Regions from separate parts of the Ruminococcus sp. AM26-12LB genome, predicted to be linked through region 1. Evidence: riboswitches for the same ligand, from Rfam matches in the RefSeq annotation. Region 1 holds a riboswitch; the other holds the start of a gene.
The links. Region 1 has a riboswitch for cobalamin ahead of nikB (nickel ABC transporter permease). Riboswitches for the same ligand answer to the same signal wherever they lie in the genome.
Positions count from the first base shown of each region.

Region 2: another riboswitch for cobalamin. It lies ahead of DW694_RS14975 (ABC transporter permease); the one in region 1 lies ahead of nikB (nickel ABC transporter permease).

Region 1 covers NZ_QUJX01000016.1:66,296-74,189, reverse strand. The annotation lists gene hisB (imidazoleglycerol-phosphate dehydratase HisB) at 1-12, shown strand, start outside; gene hisIE (bifunctional phosphoribosyl-AMP cyclohydrolase/phosphoribosyl-ATP diphosphatase HisIE) at 31-1,311, shown strand; gene DW694_RS12880 (M14 family metallopeptidase) at 1,483-2,442, shown strand; cobalamin riboswitch at 2,727-2,916, shown strand; gene nikB (nickel ABC transporter permease) at 3,100-4,038, shown strand; gene nikC (nickel transporter permease) at 4,039-4,869, shown strand; gene DW694_RS12865 (ABC transporter substrate-binding protein) at 4,928-6,496, shown strand; gene DW694_RS12860 (ABC transporter ATP-binding protein) at 6,511-7,296, shown strand; gene DW694_RS12855 (oligopeptide/dipeptide ABC transporter ATP-binding protein) at 7,289-7,894, shown strand, end outside.
Region 2 covers NZ_QUJX01000022.1:24,727-32,620, forward strand. The annotation lists gene DW694_RS14960 (ABC transporter ATP-binding protein) at 1-707, shown strand, start outside; gene DW694_RS14965 (ABC-2 transporter permease) at 704-1,378, shown strand; gene DW694_RS14970 (MATE family efflux transporter) at 1,534-2,892, shown strand; cobalamin riboswitch at 3,034-3,208, shown strand; gene DW694_RS14975 (ABC transporter permease) at 3,344-4,273, shown strand; gene nikC (nickel transporter permease) at 4,289-5,152, shown strand; gene DW694_RS14985 (ABC transporter ATP-binding protein) at 5,133-5,924, shown strand; gene DW694_RS14990 (ABC transporter ATP-binding protein) at 5,934-6,872, shown strand; gene DW694_RS14995 (nickel ABC transporter substrate-binding protein) at 6,902-7,894, shown strand, end outside.

The sequences.
Region 1 (7,894 bases):
GGAAGCCTCTGATACAGAAGGAGACCACTTATGAACAAACAGTTGATCCCATGCCTTTATCTTCATTCAGAAAAGGCGGTAACCGGATTTGGACAGAGAAATCTTTTCGGAGACGGAAATGTAGAAACACTTGCAAAATTTTACGGTGACAATGGGGCAGATGAGCTTCTGGTATTTGACTTTTCTTCCGCAGATGCAGAGCATGACCGTGCGATCGGAAAAATCCGTGATATCTGTCAGGTATCTGAGATCCCGGTGATCGCAGCGGGAAATATCAAACGTATGGAAGATGTAAAAAAGCTGATCTATGCGGGATGTGCCAAAGTTGTACTGAATTTTTCGAAAGAGAATAATATCAAGCTTCTGGAAGAAGTATCCCGGCGCTTTGGAAAAGAGCGTATGATGATCAGCATCTCTGATCTGAGAGAATTCACAGAAAATCAGGATCTGATCGAAACATATGCAGACACTGTTCTGGCTTTGGACACTGTCGAAAATGAAATTGCAGAGATTTCTCAGATTTCCATTGTTCTTCATACCGATGAAAACAGATCTGAGAACGTTCTGGAGCTTTTAGGAGAACCAGCTGTGTCCGGACTTTGCGGTGCTTATGTAAGCAGTCTTGAAAATGATCTGCATACATTTAAGGAAACCTGCGAAGAAGCCGGAATTCCGGTAAACACATATAAAAGTAATATTGCATGGTCGGACTTTAAATTAAACAGTGACGGAATGGTTCCGGTTATTGTCCAGGATTACCGGACGGATGAAGTACTGATGCTGGCCTATATGAATGAGCTTGCTTTTAACACAACATTGAAGCTTGGAAAAATGACATACTGGAGTCGCAGCCGGAATGAGCTCTGGACCAAAGGTCTGACATCCGGACACGTACAGTATGTAAAGTCTCTTACTATTGACTGTGATAATGATACGATCCTTGCCAAAGTGGAGCAGATTGGCGCAGCCTGCCATACAGGAAACCGTACCTGTTTCTTCAAACCGCTGCTGAAAAAAGAGTACGATGATACCAACCCACTTCACGTGTTCCAGAATGTGTATGATGTGATCACTGACCGAAAAGAACATCCAAAGGAAGGTTCCTATACCAATTATCTTTTTGATAAGGGAATTGACAAGATTTTGAAAAAAGTCGGTGAAGAATGCACAGAGATCGTCATTGCAGCCAAAAATCCAGATAAAGAAGAGATTAAATACGAAATTTCAGATTTTCTTTATCATATGATGGTACTTATGGTGGAAAAAGGAGTCAGCTGGGAAGAAATCACCAAAGAATTGGTAAAAAGATAAATTATATATCATTCAGGAAAAAAGCTTTTGTACGTCGGATCAGAATGAACGGTTACGAAAGCTTTTTTCTGTTTTCCCGGAATCTTAAAAGAATATGTACAATTTCGGTTAGGCATGATATACTTATCGTCAAAAGTGCGGAAATATAAAAAAGGAAAAGGGAAACAACCAATGATCAAAATTGATGACTGGGTGATTGAAAAAGGAGAGAAGGCACAGGGGAAAATTAAGATCACAGGATACGGCATAGCAATGCCGGCAACTGTGATATGCGGAGTGAAAGACGGACCGACGATACTGATCACAGCGGGAATACACAGTGCGGAGTATGTAGGAATCCAGGCGGCAATGGAACTTGCAAAAGAATTTCAACCGGAAGAACTGAAGGGAAATGTGATCATCGTTCCACTGGTCAATGTCAGTGGCTTTGAGCATCGCACCATGAGTCTGGTCTATGAGGATGGCAAGAACCTGAACCGCGTTTTCCCCGGAGATCCTGAGGGAACAGCTGCAGATCGTATTGCCTATGCTATAGTGACAAAGCTTTTTTCCATAGCAGATTATTATATCGACCTGCATAGCGGAGATGGGTTCGAACAGCTTCATCCCTATGTTTATTATGTAGGGGTTGTAGATGAAAAGACAGCAGAGAAATCATTACATATGGCACGGCATATCGGCGTAAAATATGTGGTCCGTTCCACAACCGCCACAGGTGGCGCCTACAATTATGCTTCTTCTCTTGGAATTCCAAGTATTCTCATCGAAAGAGGCGGACACAGCTACTGGACCTGGGAGGAAGTAGAACAGGATAAAAGAGACGTCCGTCACCTTGTTTTTCATCTCCAGGGAAAGAAATGTCATGGTCTGAAGCATTACCGTCAGATGCTTCTTGAAAATGTAGTCTATGAATATGCGCCGTATACCGGATGCTGGTATCCATCCAAGAAGCCTGGAGAGTACTTCTTTAAGGGAGAAGAATTGGGTGAACTGAGAGATTACTATGGAAATTTACTTTACACATCTATTGCAACTGAAAACGGAGTCGTACTTTATCAGACAGCCAGTCTGAACATTATTGAAGACGGACCAATGATCGCATATGCAGCGATCACGGAGACTCTGACCTGATAGTAAACAACCTTTTCAGAACGCTTCTGTCTGAAATCATATTGAAACAGTAAGAAAACCGGGTTTTACCATTTGCTATTCTATTTGTAAAAATAGCGAGGTAAAATCCGTGTTTTTTTAGCAGATCAGATAAATCCAATTGTCAAATCCCCCATGGGGGATATATACAATTCAAGCATCTTTAACAAAATTTATGAGTTTTCTAAAAATATAACATTTTTCCATAGACATAAACTATAGTTTTATCATATAATGTTTCAGTAATTTGACAGCATTTGCTGATTTTCACATCAGCCGTTGTAAGTTCTGAGAGGATTAATAGGGAAACCGGTGTAAATCCGGTACGATCCCGTCACTGTAAGGGGAAATCCTCAGACAAAGTACCACTGGTCGAGTGCGTGAGAAATAGACCGGGAAGGTGTCTGAGGGTAAGGATCCTAAGTCAGGAGACCTGCTTGCAATTGTTTTAAAATGATTCTTACGGAAGATAGGAAGCATATTTATTTTGTGTGCCCGTATTTCGTCACGGGCTTTTTTCGTGCAAATTTTCTAAAATTCCATGCATATTCTGCATATTAAGAATCCAATAGTTTCTTTTATCTAACTAAATTAAAACGGCAATGTTAAAATCGCATCAAATGAGGAAAGGAGTAAAACGTGACAAAGAAACAAGTAGGAAAAAGATTTCTCCAGATCATCATTGTATTATTTGGAATCAGCTTTTTCACATTTGGACTGACCTACCTGTCACCTGGTGATCCTGCGGAGATCATGCTGACAGAGTGTGGTAATCTTCCTACACCAGAGCTTCTGGAACAGACAAGACATGAGCTTGGCCTTGATCAGCCCTTTCTCGTGCAGTATGGTTCCTGGCTGAAGGGTGTTGTTACAGGAGATATGGGACAGTCCTATTCTTTCAAAATGCCGGTAACAGATAAACTGGTATCCTGTTTCTGGCCGACGCTGAGGATGTCGTTGCTGGCACTTCTGATGATGGTCATTATTTCCATACCGCTTGGAATCCTGGCCGCTGTATATCAGAACAAATTCCCGGATTATTTTGTGAGAGGAATTACCTTTGTGGGAGTATCTGTTCCAAGCTTCTGGCTGGGCCTGATCCTTCTCAGCATCTTTGGTGTTCAGCTTCGCTGGATCAATGTTGCAGGAGGCAGTACGGATTTTAAATCCATGATCCTCCCGGCGCTGACTCTTGCACTTGCCATGTCTGCAAAATATACCAGACAGGTAAGAAGTGCAGTGCTGGAGGAACTTCATCAGGATTATGTCACAGGTGCAAGAATGCGTGGAATCAAGGAAAGCGTCATTCTCTGGAAACACGTCCTTCCTAATGTTATGCTTCCGCTGGTAACGCTGTTGGGACTTTCCCTTGGAAGTCTTCTGGGAGGTACTGCAGTTGTAGAGATCATTTACAACTGGCCTGGAATGGGAAATATGGCAGTAAAGGCGATTTCCTGTCGTGACTATCCTCTTGTACAGGGCTATGTACTTTGGATCGCGATCCTGTACATGTGCATCAACCTGCTTGTGGATCTGTCCTATACTTATCTCGATCCAAGACTTAAGGAGGATAGATAATTGAAAAAGGTATTACGAACATTCAAAGAAAATAAACAGTTCACTCTTTTCTTCATTCTGGGTCTCGTGGTGATCGGAATTGCGATCTTTGCGCCGCAGCTCTCACCATATGATCCACTGAATGCAGTTATGACCGAATCACTGCAGGAGCCAAGCTCCGCTCATCCGTTCGGAACGGATAAGCTTGGACGAGATCTTCTTTCCCGTGTTATCTTCGGAACAAGAACCTCTCTGATCATGACCTTATGTCTGGTTGCAGTGATCTTTGTCATCGGTACATTTTTAGGAGTTATTGCCGGATATTTCGGCGGCGTTGTGGATGCAGTGATCATGCGTATCGCAGATATGATGATCTCCTTCCCTGGGCTTGTACTGGCCATTGCCATTGCCGGTATGCTTGGACCAAACCTGGTCAATGCCGTTATTTCCATTGCGGCTGTAAGCTGGACAAAATATGCCCGTCTTGCACGAAGTATGGTCTTGAAAGTCAAGAAGAGTCTTTACATAGAGGCAGCTATAGTAAACGGAACAAAGACCTGGAAAATTCTTCTTGTACACATTCTTCCCAACATGGTAACCCAGATGGTGGTAACTGCGGCAGCAGATATCGGAACTATGATGCTGGAGCTGGCTTCCCTTTCATTCCTGGGATTTGGTGCAACTGCGCCGACACCGGAGTGGGGACTGATGCTGAATGAAGGAAGAACCTACATGGCAAAGGCGCCATGGCTTATGATCTACCCTGGTATCGCTATCGTGATCTGTGTTGTTGTTTTCAACATGCTTGGAGACAGCATCCGTGATGTACTGGATCCGCGCCAGGATCAATAAAACAACTCTGTAACAAACCAACACCATATGATCAGTATATTATCTTTAGGAGGATGAAATGAGAAATAATGTAGTTAAAAAAGTGCTGGCTGCTACACTTGCATGTATGATGACTTTTTCCATGACAACAGTGGCTCAGGCAAAGGGTGACAAAAAAAGTGATAAGGAAATCACCATCGGAGTAACAAGCTTTGCAGATACACTGGAGCCGACAGAGCAGTATTTCAGCTGGGTTGTATCCCGTTATGCGATCGGCGAGTGTCTTACAAAATTCGATGAGAACGGTGAGATCGTTCCATGTCTTGCGGAAGAGTGGGAAAACAGTGACGATGGAAAAACATGGACCTTCAAGATCCGTGAGGGCGTAAAATTCTCCAACGGTGACGATATGACACCGGAGATGGTAAAAGCCTCCATCGAACGTACCGCTGAAAAGAGTGACCGTGTTCCGGAATTCTTTGATCTCGACAGCCTCGAAGTTGACGGACAGAACCTGATCTTCCATCTGAACAGAGCAAATGCAAACATGGCCGGATGCCTTGCAGACCCGCTGTTTCTGATCGTAGATACAAATGTAGATGATTCTACATTTGCCATGGAAGGACCGATCTGTACAGGACCTTACGCAGTAGAATCTTTCAGCCCGACGGATTCCTGTATCGTAGTAAAAAATGAGAACTACTGGGATGGAGAAGTTCCCCTTGATAAAGTTACACTGAAATGTGTGGATGACCAGACAACACGTTCCATGGCTCTTCAGACAGGTGAGATCGATATCGCTTACAACCTGAAAACAGAGAACCTGGTTGAGTTTGAGGGAAATGACAATTACGACATCCAGGAGCTTCAGTCTCTTCGTTCCACCTATGCATTCATGAACCAGAACGAGGATCATGCACTCAGCGATAAGGCTCTTCGCCAGGCACTTCTTCGTGGTCTTGACAAGGAAACATACTGCAACACTCTTCTCGAGGGTGGTGCAACAGCTGGTAAAGCACCGGTTCCTCCAACACTTGACTTTGGATTCGATGATCTGAAGGATGAGAATTCCTATGATCCGGACAGCGCAAAGAAGATCCTTGATGAGGCCGGATACAAAGATGTTGACGGTGACGGATTTGTAGAAACTCCTGACGGAGATCCTCTTGTTCTTGATTTTGTTATCTACACAAGCCGTGCCGAGCTTGGTGTATACGCACAGGCAGCACAGGCCAGTCTGAAGGAGATCGGTATCAACGTAAACCTGAACACAGTAAGTTATGAGACACTTCTTGACATGAGAGATTCCGGTCAGTATGACCTTCTGATCTGGAACGTGCTGGTAGCAAACACTGGAGACCCTGAGAACTACTTAAGAGAGAACTGGTACAGCTCCTCTGCAAACAATACTGCAGGATACAATAACCCGGAGGTTGACAAGCTTCTTGACGAGCTTGCGCAGACATTTGATGAGGACAAGAGAAAAGATCTCATCATCGATATTCAGCAGGATATCATGGATGATGCTGCAACTGTATTCTTTGGTTATGAGACAACCTACCTCTTCTCCAACAAAAAGGTAACAGGTGTTAAGATGTATCCGATGGATTACTACTGGCTGACAAAGGATATCACTCTTGCCGAGTAAAGGAGCGCTTATTTATGCTTGAGATCAAGGATCTTTCCGTTCAGTACGGAAAACAGGCACCTACCATTGAACATTTCAACCTTTCCATGAAGAAGGGGGAGATCATCAGTGTGGTAGGCGAGAGTGGAAGTGGAAAAACAACCGTGATCCGTGCTGTCCTCGGCGCACTTGCCGGAGGTGGCCGGGTCAGCACCGGAGATATTCAGTTTCACGGACATTCTCTGCTTTCCAATACAAAGGATGAATGGAGAAATTTAAGGGGTACCCGCATTTCCATGATCTTCCAGGACTGCGGCGGAACCCTGAACCCTATCCGTAAGATTGGAAGTCAGTATGTGGAATATATCTGTACACATACGGATATATCCAAAGCAGAAGCATGGAAGAAGGGATGCTCCATGCTTCAGAAAATGCGTCTTCCTGACGCGGAAAATATCATGAAAAGTTATCCTCACCAGCTTTCCGGTGGTATGCGCCAGCGAGTTGGTATTGCCATGGCCATGACTTTTAACCCGGAGCTGCTTCTTGCAGATGAGCCGACCAGTGCGCTGGATGTTACCACACAGGCACAGATCGTACGCCAGATGATGGAGCTCCGTGATGATTTCGGAACCGGTATCATCATTGTTACCCATAACATTGGCGTAGCAGCCTATATGGCTGATCAGCTTGTTGTTATGCAGAACGGAAAAGTTGTGGATCAGGGAACACGAGATGAGGTCATGGAGCATCCGACCAGTGACTATACAAAGAAACTGCTGGCTGCAGTGCCGGAAATGGAGGGACAGCGTTATGTTTAATGAATCCGATATCGTACTCAGTGCAAAACATATCGTAAAACAGTTCCCGGCTTCCGGCGGCAGAACTTTAACAGCCTGCAACGATGTGAACCTGAACGTTTATAAAGGAAAAACTCTGGGAATCGTAGGAGAAAGTGGCTGCGGTAAATCAACCTTTGTCCGCATGGTCATTTCTCTTGACAAGCCGACCAGCGGAGAGATCCTTTACCATGGAAAAAACCTCTCTGATCTTTCCAAAAAAGAAACCTGGCTGAACCGTCAGAACATGCAGATGGTATTCCAGGATCCGCTGGCGTCCTTTGACCCCAAAATGAAGATCGTGGATATTCTCACAGAACCCCTGATCAATTACGGAAAACTGAAAAGAAGCGAAAAGGAATCCAAGGCTAGAGAACTTCTGAAAATGGTAGAGCTTCCTGAAGATTTTACAGACCGCTATCCACATAACATGAGTGGCGGACAGCGTCAGCGTATCAGTATTGCCCGGGCACTTTCCCTGGAACCGGAGATCCTGGTGTGCGATGAGGCTACCTCTGCACTTGACGTTTCCGTACAGGAGTCCGTGATCCGGCTTCTGGTACGTCTCCAGAAGGAGAAA
Region 2 (7,894 bases), on a different contig from region 1:
TCATTTCTTATGATGCCGGTGAGATAAAGATCCTGGGAAAAATACCGGAAGAGTTAAGTGAAAAAGAGAAAGAAGAGCTGGGAGTTGTCCTGGCAGAAACCGGATTCAGTGGATACTTGAAAGGGAAAGATGTTGAGGCAGTCCTTGCCAAATTATATCCAAAGTTTGAAGCAGAAAAATTTCATCAGATGTGTGAAGAATATCAGATTCCGTTGGATAAATTTATAAAAGAGTACTCAACAGGAATGAAAGCAAAGCTGAATCTGATCGTTGCATTGACACATCAGGCAGAATTCCTGATGCTGGATGAGCCGACAGCAGGGCTTGATGTCGGAGCGAGGGAAAGGATGCTGGATATTTTAAGAGAGTATATGGAAGAAGAGCCGGAGAGAAGTATCCTGATCAGCTCACATATTTCTTCGGACTTAGAACATCTGTGTGATGACATTTATGTGATACATAAAGGAAAGATTGTACTTCATGAAGCGATGGATACGATTCTTGAAAAATATGCAGTGTTGAAGGTCAGTGAGGAACAATATCAGGCAGTGGACAAAAGGTATCTTTTGAAAGAGAAAAAAGAGTTTTTTGGAGTTGCCTGTCTGACGAACGAGAAGCAGTATTATATAGAAAATTATCCGGAAATCGTAGTAGAGAGCGGATCACTCGATCAGGTGATCCTGATGTTGACAGGAGGCGAAAGATGATGAAAGGAATCAGAGGGCTTTTGGAAAAGGATTTTCGATTGTTTTTTCGACAGGGTGGTAATCTTTTTTTGGTGTTAGTGTTTGTAGCATTGTTTTTTATACTTACAGGAAAAAAGGCAGCTGCTTTCATTGCAATGTATATCCCATCTGTTCTGGCGATATATTCAGGTAATACGATCAGTTATGATGAAAATGGCCATGGTTACACATATTTATTTTCTTTACCCGTAAATAAAAAAATATATGTCAGAGAAAAATATATTTTTTCCTTTATCATGACAGCATGTGGATGGTGCATTGGAATGATCTGTGCAGGAATTATGGTACTCATAAATCCTGAAGAGGTGTTTGATCTGGAAATGCTGGCAATGGAGTTGATCACATTTTTTGTGTTTCAGGCAATTGCGGGAATTATGATCGCGATCAGGATAAGGTTCGAAGGAGAGAAAGGGCGAATTGTGCTGCCAATCGCAATTTTAATTATTTTTGCGATTTGTTATACAATTAGATCTTTTGTGAAGACTAACTTGGGATTAAAAGAAAGTATTCTGCATATGATAGGGGGAATAGGGGATCTTGAAATCGGGATTGCCCTCATTGTGCTAAGTCTGCTTATATGGTTTGCTTCGTATAAGTATAGTATGAGCGCCATGAAGAAGAAAGAGTTTTAAGATAGGCGTGGCAAAGATGATCCATTAAAAATAATGATTATAAAGATGTAATAGCTACCAAAAATATGAGAAAAACTTTGTGAAAAAATAGGCTTGTGTTTCGTAAGAGTCCCTTGTAAAATAGCGGTCAAGGATGAAAAGAAAAGGAGATTCTTATGGGAACTAATGAAAAAGATATGACTGCCGGATCTCCCGGAAAACTGATCATAACTTTTGCCATACCAATGATGCTTGGAAATATTTTTCAGCAGTTTTATACAATGGCAGACACCATGATCGTCGGACAAGTGGTAGGAGTTAAAGCACTGGCGGCAGTAGGTGCCGGAGATTGGCTGGTATGGCTGGTGTTGGGGATTATGACAGGTATCACACAGGGTTTTTCTATTCTTGTATCTCAGTATTATGGAGCAAGGGAAAAGGAAAATCTGAAATGTGCAGTAGCGAAAAGCTATATCATGACAGCATTACTGTCTGTGGTCGTACTCGCAGTAAGTGAAGGTACAGTTTATCATGTTCTTTTATTTTTACAGACACCGGATAATGTCATTGATCTGACAATGCTATATTTGCGGCTGATCTTTGCAGGAATCCCGATCATAGCTGCTTATAATATATTTGCAGCGATCCTTCGGGCACTTGGAAACAGCAGATCTCCGTTGATCGCAATGACAGTGGCAGCAGTGATCAATGTGGGACTGGATTTGTTATTTGTGGCGGTTTTTGGCTGGGGTATAGCCGGAGCAGCAGTGGCGACCGTTATCGCGCAGGGATTTTCTGCCTTGTACTGTTTGATCGTATTACGTAAAATCCCGGATATCCGCCTGGAAAAGAAGGACTTTTACAGGCAGCCCTCTATGAGCCTGCGGCTTTTGGAACTGGCGGTTCCTCTTGCGATACAGAATGTGATCATCTCCGTGGGAGGACTTGTGGTACAGTATGTGATCAATGGATTTGGTTTTCTGTTTGTGGCGGGATTTACGGCATCGAACAAGCTGTATGGGGTTTTGGAGATGGCTGCCGTTTCATATGGATATGCTATTACAACCTATGTGGGCCAGAATCTTGGTGCAAAGAAATATCAGAGGATTCGAAAAGGCGTGCGCAGCGGCACTTATATGGCAGTGCTCACTTCGGCTTTCATTTCCGGCATGATGGTACTGTTTGGACGTAATGTACTGTCCCTGTTTGTATCCGGTGAACCGGATCAGACCCGACAGGTATTGGATATAGCATATAAGTATTTGTTTATCATGGCTGTCTTTTTGTGGGTGCTGTATCTGCTGTATGTGTATCGTTCCGCTATCCAGGGCCTGGGTAATACTTTGATTCCGCTTGCCAGCGGCATTGCAGAATTTATAATGCGTGTCAGTGTTGCGCTGCTGCTGCCAAAACTGATCGGTGAAGATGGAATATACTATGCAGAGATCTGTGCATGGAGCAGTGCAGCTGTTTTATTATTCGTAAGTTATATGATCATTATACGGAAATATAAAGAAGTCACCGTTCATACATAATGTTATTTACTTAAGGGATCTATAATAATACAGGCAGAAAATATCCGGGTTTCACTATGAAATGTTCAGATATTTTATATTTGACAAAAAAACTATTTATATAAAAAGAAAAGTATGATATTATGATACTTACAACTATGAAAATTGAATAGTCAGAAGGGTGTACAAAGTACTTAATAAGGAATCTGGTGAAATGCCAGAACAGCCACCGCTACTGTGACAGGGACGAAAACCAAAATATCACTGGAGAGATCCGGGAAGATGGTAAGTAGGAAGAACTGGAGTCAGGAGACTTGCCTTTTTGACAGAAGAATTCTGATTCGGATGGGATACAGAAGGAATAAGCTCTGCCTGAGGTAGAGGTTTGTTTTTTGTGCTGATATGATGCTGGATCATATCAGCTTTTTTTATTTTAACCGAATAAACAGATGAAAAATGAGGAGAAATGAAAATGGGAAAAGTAATTGCAAAGCGTTTTATATTTATGATTCCGGTAGTGCTGGCGGTTACATTTATTATTTTTATGTTGAGTTTTATATCGGCAGGTGATGCTGCCAGAGTGCTGGCGGAGAAAAAATATGAGCATCCGTCACCGGAGCAGGTAGAAGAAGTACGGCATGAGGAAGGACTGGATCAGCCGGTGCTGGTACAATACGGGAAATGGCTGGATCAGGCACTTCATGGCGATTTTGGGAAATCATATTCTACCAGAAAACCGGCTTTTGAGGAATTAAAAAGATATTTTCCACAGACATTTAAACTGGCAGTTACTTCGTTTTTATTGTTGATGATCGTGTCAGTCCCTCTTGGAATTTTGTCGGCAATTTATGAAAACAGAGTTCTGGATAAAGTCATTCGCATTTTGTCGTCCCTCAGTGTATCTATGCCGTCTTTCTGGATCGGTCTGATGCTGCTCTATATATTTGGAGTAAAGCTAAAAGTGATTTCCGTGATCGGAGGAGATGCCGGAGGCATCCCGATTCTTGCGGCATTTGCCATGGATATCAGTTTCTTTGGAATTATGACGAGATTGATCCGTACCAATATGATACAGGTGCTGAAGCAGGATTACATACGTGCCAGCAGAGCTAAGGGATTGTCATCTGTAAATGTAATTTTGCGTCATGGTCTGAAAAATATCCTGATTCCTGTGCTGACACGTCTGGTATCAATTGTGATCGGTTTTTTCTGTGGCTCAGCTGTGATAGAAAGTATTTTTTCAATTCAGGGAATCGGAAATCTGGCATTGAAATCCGTGATCTCAAAAGACACTCCGGTGCTGCAATGTTTTATCTTTATTCTGGCTGTTGGCATTGTAGTATTAAATTTTCTTGTGGATATCGCCTATTCTGCGATTGACCGGCGAATCCAGTTAAAGTAAAGGAGAGATCATAGAATGGAAAGCAGAAGAAAGCAGAAAACAGAAAAAAGCATGATCCAGAATCTGTACTGGAAACAGGTATTCCGGTCACCGAAAACAAAAATAGGATTGATGGTGGTCATAATTTTTGCATTGGCAGCTATTTTTGCACCTGTACTGGCGCCGCATGATCCACTGCTTGTGGATGTTTCGATAAAATTAAAGAATCCGTCGGCGGCATATCCTTTAGGTACTGATCAGCTGGGACGATGTATTTTATCAAGACTTCTCTGGGGCAGCCGGTATTCACTGAGCTATAGCTTTACGGTGCTTCTGATTACTGTATGTGTCGGGGTGCCTATCGGACTGTTTGCCGGATATGTAGGTGGAAAAATCGATTCCATAATTATGAGGATCATTGATGTATTTATGGCTATGCCGGTCTTTATTGTGGCACTTGCCATTGCAGGAACCGTAGGAGCCAGCGGCGCTCATCTGATTCTGTCCTTATCGGTCGTATCCTGGGCAGAATATGCAAGGCTTGCCCGAGCATTGACACTTCAGGAAAAAAATAAAAATTATATGACCGCACTAAAAGCCGGCGGCTGCGGCCACGCAAGGATCATATTTAGGCATGTATTGAGAAATATCCTGCCATCTGTGATCGCACTGGCAACAATGGAAATCGGTTCGATCATTCTGTCAATTGCCGGTTTTTCCTTTATCGGCCTTGGTGTGCAGGCACCGACACCGGAATGGGGGATCATGCTCAGTGACAGTAGAAGTTATATCCAGACTTATCCAAGACTGATGTTTTATCCGGGCATACTGATCATGATCATTGTTCTGGCATTTAATTATCTGGGGGAGGGAATACAGAATGGAACAGCCCAAAAATGATGTCCTAAGGGTAAAAAGACTACATGTGGAGTTTCAGACATCTCACGGAATGGTTCATGCAGTAAAAGATGTCAGCCTGGAAGTAAAACGCGGAAGGATCCATGCTCTGGTGGGAGAAAGTGGAAGCGGCAAGTCAGTTACCTCTCTGACGATCATGAATCTGCTTGCAGGAAATGGAAAGGTGATATCCGGAGATGTGACACTGAACGAAAAGAGTCTTCTGAAGTTATCAGGAAAAGAAAAACGACAGTTATACGGAGACAGGATCGGAATGATCTTTCAGGATCCGACTGCTGCTCTTGATCCGCTTTTTACAGTTGAACAACTGCTTCTGGAAGGACTGAGAAAACATCGCAGAATGAGCAAAAAACAGGCAAGGGAAGCAGCGTTGGAAAGTCTGCGGATGATGAATCTGCGTGATCCGGAAGAACTGATGAAGAAAAAACCTTACGAATTGTCTGGTGGTATGTGCCAACGTGTTATGATCGCCATTGCCATGTCCATGAAACCGGATTATCTGATCGCAGATGAGCCGACGACAGCCTTGGATGTAACCGTACAGAAGCAGATCCTGGAAGAAATCTATCAGCTATCCAGGAAAGAAAATCTGGGCGTGTTATTTATTACGCATGATCTGGGTGTGGTGGCAGAGATCGCGGATGATGTTTCGATCATGAAAGACGGCGAAATAGTGGAAAACGGAACGGTTGAAGAGATCTTTTATCATCCGCAGCATTCATATACAAAAAAACTGTTGGATGCAGTTTTATAGGGGAAAAGTATGAGTACGTTACTAAAGACAGAACATTTAAAAAAATATTATGGCAAGAAAAAAATTGTGAAGGCAGTGGATGATGTAAGTCTGGAAATCCATGCAGGATCATCCATGGCCCTGATCGGTGAAAGTGGAAGTGGTAAAACTACATTCGGAAAGCTGATCGCCGGCCTGGAGAAACCTACAGATGGAAAATTCTGGTTTCAGGGACAGGAAATGCAGGATTTGTCTGAAAAGCAGTTTCGTCCATATCGCAAGAACCTTCAGATGGTCTTTCAAAGCAGCAGTGGGGTATTTGATCCCGGTTATACCATTGGAGAAAATATTCTGGAAATTTTGAAATTACATGAAAAACTGCAAGAGGGTGAGTATGAAGAGCGAGTAAAGGAGGCTTTGATCCAGACGGGGCTTGATCCGGATATCCGCAACCGTTATGTTGGACAGATTTCAGGAGGTCAGTGTCAGAGAGCTAATATTGCGAGGGCGTTGGTATTAAGACCGGAGCTTGTGATCTGTGATGAACCGGTATCCAGTCTGGATTATTCCATACGAAAGCAGATCCTGCATCTGTTAAATGAGCTGCAGGAAAAATATGAGATGACTTATTTACTGATCACTCACGATCTGTCCAACGTTCCATATCTCTGCAAAGAGGTGGCTATTATGTATCAGGGACGCGTGGTCGAGTTTATCGATCATACAGACAACTTAAAGGAGACTGCCGTACATCCTTATACAAAAGATCTGTTTGATTCTATTCCGGTAAAAGAACCGAAAATGCGAAGAATCGGATCGCAGGAAAAGAAAATATTTTCAGATACCATTCCGGAACAGGGATGCCCATATCAGAACCGGTGCAGAAGATGTACAAATATATGCAGAGAGCATATACCGGAATTGACAGAAATTGCGACAGGACATTTTGCGGCATGTCATATGCTGTAAAATATAAAACAAACAAAGGAGAGGAAGAAATGAAGAAAAGACGTGTAGCAAAACTGATAGCATTGAGCATGGTGGCGGCAACTTTACTGACAGGTGTCAATGTACAGGCAAAAGAGGAAAAAGTAGTTACGGCAATGACCTCCATTGATCTGACGCCTGAACTTTGTGACCCGGTAAAAAGTGGTCCGGATTTTCGCCTTTATGAAATGATCTATGATCCTCTGGTACGTTACGGAGAAAATGGAGAAATCAAACCGGCATTGGCAGAATCCTGGGATATCAGCGAAGATGGCACAACCTATACGTTCCATTTAAGAAAAGATGTGAAATTCTCGGACGGCACAGAGTTTAATGCAGACAATGTGATGTGGAATTATAACAGATGGGTGGAACAGGATGTGATCGGTAACTTTTCAGCCAAACTGGAAAATGTTACAAAGGTAGATGATTATACTGTAGAATTTAAGTTCGCAGAACCATGCTATACACTGCTGATCGAATTCAGCTATCCAAGACCATTCCGTTTCACCTGTGAAAGTGCACTGGATGAAGACGGAGAATTTTGTCAGGAAGTGGGTACCGGAATGTGGATGATCGACAGTTATGAAAGCGGTCAGGAGGTTGTCCTGGTACCAAATCCTAATTATTACGGTGAGAAACCAAATATTGATAAAGTAGTTCTGAAACAGGTGGTAGACGGTGATGCCAGAGTGATGGCACTTCAGAGTGGAGAGGCAGATCTGAATCTTCAGGATATTCCATCCGAAAGCTTCAGTATTATCCAGGCAGATAAAAATTTATCGACAGAACAGCAGGTTTCCACACTTTCTTACTATCTGATCGAAAATTATGATACACCGGCGCTTCAGGATATAAACGTACGTCAGGCACTGAACTATGCAACAAATAAAGAAAGCATTGTAAATGATCTGCTGGATGGTTACGGCAATCCCGCAACCGGACTTATGTCTCCGACAGTTCCTTATGTAACAGAAGAAAACAGCAAGGGCTATCCATATGAT